One region of the Enterococcus dongliensis genome, then DNA from elsewhere that is predicted to be linked to it. Evidence: a T-box and tRNA genes for the amino acid it is inferred to sense, from the RefSeq annotation. Region 1 holds a T-box; the other holds one or more tRNA genes.

Region 1 (2,413 bases):
AACGTCACTTGGATAATGGACACCGAGATAGATTCGGCTGACGATAATGCTAAAAATCAATAGCCCTGCGATACATTGAGCGATCCAACGAGGTGTTCTTTCTTTGAAGAACAATGCCATCACACAAATCAAAGTGCCGTATAATAAAGTGCTGGCTGTCGCATGGCCGCTAGGAAAACTAAAACTGTGTTCAGTCACCATATGAGGCAAAAGAGTCGGCCGTGCTCGTTGAAAGAATAATTTTAATAAGTGATTACCGATGCCGCTGATCAAAGCCATCGTGATGGCTAACCATAAGGCAGTTATTTTTTGCTTATTAAAATAGAACAAGCCGATAAAGACTACCGATAAAAGGGTGATCGTTGTTGGATTGGCAAATTTCGTCACCCATAAAAAATAACCATTCATTTGCGGATAGAGGCGATGGACTGCCTGAATGATCCCGCGATCGAAACTGGTTAGTGTTTCGGGATAAAAGCGGACAATATAACACAATGCTGCAAAAAAGAGCAAAGTGAAACTGCCGATCAATTGATAGAGTGCTTTATTTTTCATGGTTTTGTCTGATTCATCCTTTCTAAACAAAAGTATTATATCATGTTTCAACGAGGGGACAATTTTTTCCAAGATTTCTTAAAGGGAATTCAATTGAATATTATTTTAGAATCTGCTAAGATAAAACTACTTTGAATATTGTTGCTTGGAAGAGGAGTAGTAGAAACGAACGCATTTTAGAGAGCGCACGGTGCTGAGAGTGTGTATGCAAGACATTCGAACTTACCTTGGAGCATGATCGATTAGATCCGGTTAGGGACCGTTATTTCTTTTGAGGTCTGTTTTCTGACAGATAAAAATAGGTGGTACCACGTTTATTACGTCCTATGGAAGTTTCTTTGAGCTTTCGTAGGACTTTTTTTGCTAGGTCCGTTCCACGCGAACTTTTTTAAGTAGTAAAGTTGGGTGTGTGATGGAATCAAGACCGTTTTTCCTAGTTTGGAAAATGATTTTTGGAACCTGGATTAGCTATTAATTGTATGTAATGTTATCAAAAATAAGTTTATCTAAGTAGGAGGAGCAACATGAGTTACGATCACAAAGCGATTGAAAAAAAATGGCAAAAATATTGGGCAAAACATAATGTTTTCAATACCCAAGACGATCCTGAAAAACCAAAATTTTATGCATTAGATATGTTTCCTTATCCGTCTGGTCAAGGACTGCACGTAGGACATCCAGAAGGTTATACCGCAACTGATGCGATTTCACGGATGAAACGTGCCCAAGGATACAATGTGCTGCATCCAATGGGCTGGGATGCTTTCGGTCTACCTGCAGAGCAATATGCCTTAGATACCGGAAATGATCCGGCAGAATTCACAAAGAAAAATATTGAAACTTTTAAACGTCAAATCAATTCATTGGGTTTTAGCTATGATTGGAATCGTGAATTAAATACTACCGATCCTGAATATTATAAATGGACACAATGGATCTTTGAACGGATGTATGAAAAGGGATTGGCCTATGAAGCTGAAGTGCCTGTTAACTGGGTCCCTGAACTTGGGACAGTCATTTCAAATGAAGAAGTAATCGACGGAAAAAGTGAACGGGGCGGCTACGATGTGATTCGGAAACCAATGCGTCAATGGATGCTAAAAATCACTGCTTATGCGGATCGTTTATTAGATGACTTAGATACCGTTGACTGGCCAGAAAGCATCAAAGAGATGCAACGGAATTGGATCGGACGTTCAGTAGGAGCAAATGTCAGCTTTAAAGTAGAAGACAGCGAGGAAACCTTCACCGTATTTACAACACGGCCAGATACCTTATTCGGTGCAACTTATGCAGTTTTAGCACCAGAATTAGACTTAGTTCAAAAAATCACTACGCCTGAGCAAAAGACGGCTGTAGATGCGTATATCGAAGCAGCATCGAAAAAATCTGAATTGAACCGAACAGATTTGGCAAAAGAAAAGACTGGCGTCTTTACCGGAGCTTATGCAATCAATCCTGCTAATGGGGAAAAAATGCCGATCTGGATCGGAGATTACGTCTTAGCTTCTTATGGAACTGGAGCGATTATGGCTGTTCCAGCACACGATGAACGTGACTATGAATTTGCTACAACCTTTGGTTTGCCGATCATCCCGGTACTTGAAGGCGGCGACATAGAAAAAGAAGCCTTCACTGGCGATAGTGCCCACATCAATTCTGAATTTTTAGATGGATTGAACAAACAAGATGCGATTGATAAAATGGTGGCTTGGTTAGAAGAACATGGCTGCGGCAAAAAAGAAATCAGTTATCGTTTGCGTGACTGGTTGTTCTCACGTCAACGTTATTGGGGTGAACCAATCCCAGTCATCCACTGGGAAGATGGGACGACGGGCTTAGTTCCTGATTATGAATT
Region 2 (2,413 bases), on a different contig from region 1:
AACAGAAGCTGATGAATTATTGACAACCGATGGCGGTCACTACATCATCGATCTGCACTTAGAAGTGATTGAAGATCCTCGCGCTTTGGCAAAAGAATTGGACGATTATGTCGGTGTTGTTGAACACGGACTATTCATCGATATGATTTCCCGTGCGATCGTAGGTACACCGGAAGGACCAAAAATTTTAGAAGTTCCGGCAAAATAATTGAGTAAATGCCTCCTTAAAGCGTCTGATTTGACAAAAATCGACTCAATTTAATGGAAATCATAGTTGAAACATTGTACAATGAATCAGAAATTGAAAATTTCAGAAATTTCAAAAGGAGAGAATGATATGCCAAAATTAGTTTTTTCTCGTCACGGCTTGAGCGAATGGAACAAATTAAACCAATTCACAGGCTGGGCAGACGTTGATTTGGCTCCAGAAGGTGTCGAAGAAGCAAAAGAAGGCGGCCGTAAAATTAAAGAAGCAGGAATTGAATTTGATGTGGCTTATACATCAGTTTTAACTCGTGCAATCAAAACTTGTGACTTGATCTTAGAATATTCTGATCAACTTTGGGTACCAACTTTCAAATCTTGGCGCTTGAACGAACGTCACTACGGTAAATTACAAGGATTGAACAAAAAAGAAACTGCTGAAAAATATGGTGACGAACAAGTTCATATCTGGCGTCGTTCTTACGATGTATTGCCTCCATTGATGGAAGCAACTGACGAAGGTTCTGCAGCACAAGACCGTCGTTACGCTATGTTAGATCCTCGCGATATTCCTGGTGGAGAAAACTTAAAAGTTACTTTGGAACGTGCATTACCTTTCTGGCAAGACGAAATCGCTCCTGCTTTAAAAGATGGTAAAACTGTATTAGTCGCTGCACATGGTAACTCATTACGTGCACTAGCTAAACACATCGAAGGTATTTCTGACGAAGACATCATGGATTTAGAGATCCCAACAGGTCAACCACTTGTTTATGATCTAAATGATGATTTAACAGTCGCTAAAAAATACTACTTATAAGAATTTTCCCGGCTCATGAGTGAGTCGGGTTTTTTAAATAATATTTTCTGTTCTGTCAGAATAATTTTTTTGTGCTAGAATAAAGTATATATTTCTTGCGGTCGTGGCGGAATTGGCAGACGCGCTAGCTTCAGGCGCTAGTGGTAGCAATACCGTGGAAGTTCGAGTCTTCTCGGCCGCATAAATCAATTAATCGCCACATCGGTTAAATACAAGAAAAATATCCGAACGATCCAATGTAAAACGACTGTTTATCGCAACTTTGCGATAAGGCCCCACCGGACCACAGGCGTAATACTTCGATCATTCGGATATTTTTCTTGTCATAAGACGTATTCATTCAAGCCAATCTGGCAATAGATCAACTATTTATTTTTAATCATGATTCAAAAAACTAGCGACCTTCGTTGCAATCAAGTCGATGGCAACATGATTTTCGCCGCCTTCTGGCACGATGATGTCTGCATAACGTTTTGTCGGTTCAATAAATTGATGATACATCGGTTTTACTACAGATAAATATTGACCGATAACTGATTCTAATGTTCGGCCGCGTTCATTCATGTCGCGGTTGATTCGCCGAATAATCCGAATGTCATCATCCGTATCTACGTAAATCTTGATGTCCATCATATCGCGCAAGCGTTCATCTTCTAAGATCAAGATTCCTTCTAGGATAATGACTTCCTTAGGGGCTTGCACATAAACTTCTTCACTACGCGTATGAGCGACATAATCATAGATTGGAACTTCCACTGATTGATAGTGGGTCAATTCCTTCAAATGCTCGATCAATAGATCCGTGTCAAAGGCAAAGGGATGATCGTAATTTGTTTTTAACCGTTCTTCGAAGCTGATACCGCTTTGGTCCTTATAATAAGAATCGTGTTCCAGCATCATGATGGAATGATCGGGAAACCGATTGTAGATTGCGCGGCTGACACTTGTTTTTCCACTTCCGGAACCGCCCGTTACACCAATAATGATCGGCTTGTTTTTCATGTAAATAAAACCTCTTTCGTTTTTCATTAGTCCTATTATAGCGAAACACTGACAAATTGCTATCGAAAACTTAAAATTCTTCTAAAATCTGATAAAGGTCGGTTAATTTTCCAATCTGGAAGGTCGGTTTGATAGTTGTCGCTTCCTTTTCTTGTGGGTTCATCCAGATTGTATCGATTCCGGGAGTTTGCCCGCCTTGAATATCCGAAGTCAAAGAATCCCCAACAATCACAGTCTTTTCTTTTTCCAAATGAGGGATCTCAGCAAAAACTATATCAAAAAATTCTTTCATTGGTTTATGGACACCCATTTCCTCAGAAATAAATAGTTTCTTAAAGTAAGGCGCCAAACCCGATTTGGTCAACCGTTGATGCTGTGTTGCTGAAA

Evidence for each region. The T-box of region 1 lies ahead of leuS (leucine--tRNA ligase). A T-box ahead of a tRNA ligase gene usually reads a tRNA of that ligase, here a tRNA-Leu.
Region 2: it encodes a tRNA-Leu, which carries the amino acid that the T-box ahead of leuS (leucine--tRNA ligase) is inferred to sense. The anticodon was not compared.

Annotation. Positions count from the first base shown of each region.
Region 1 is NZ_JARPZC010000001.1:293,488-295,900, reverse strand. It holds gene P7D84_RS01410 (phosphatase PAP2 family protein) at 1-555, opposite strand, end outside; T-box leader at 693-885, shown strand; gene leuS (leucine--tRNA ligase) at 1,080-2,413, shown strand, end outside.
Region 2 is NZ_JARPZC010000007.1:57,339-59,751, forward strand. It holds gene rpiA (ribose-5-phosphate isomerase RpiA) at 1-208, shown strand, start outside; gene gpmA (2,3-diphosphoglycerate-dependent phosphoglycerate mutase) at 338-1,024, shown strand; tRNA gene P7D84_RS06955 (tRNA-Leu) at 1,122-1,205, shown strand; gene udk (uridine kinase) at 1,400-2,026, opposite strand; gene P7D84_RS06965 (YjjG family noncanonical pyrimidine nucleotidase) at 2,097-2,413, opposite strand, start outside.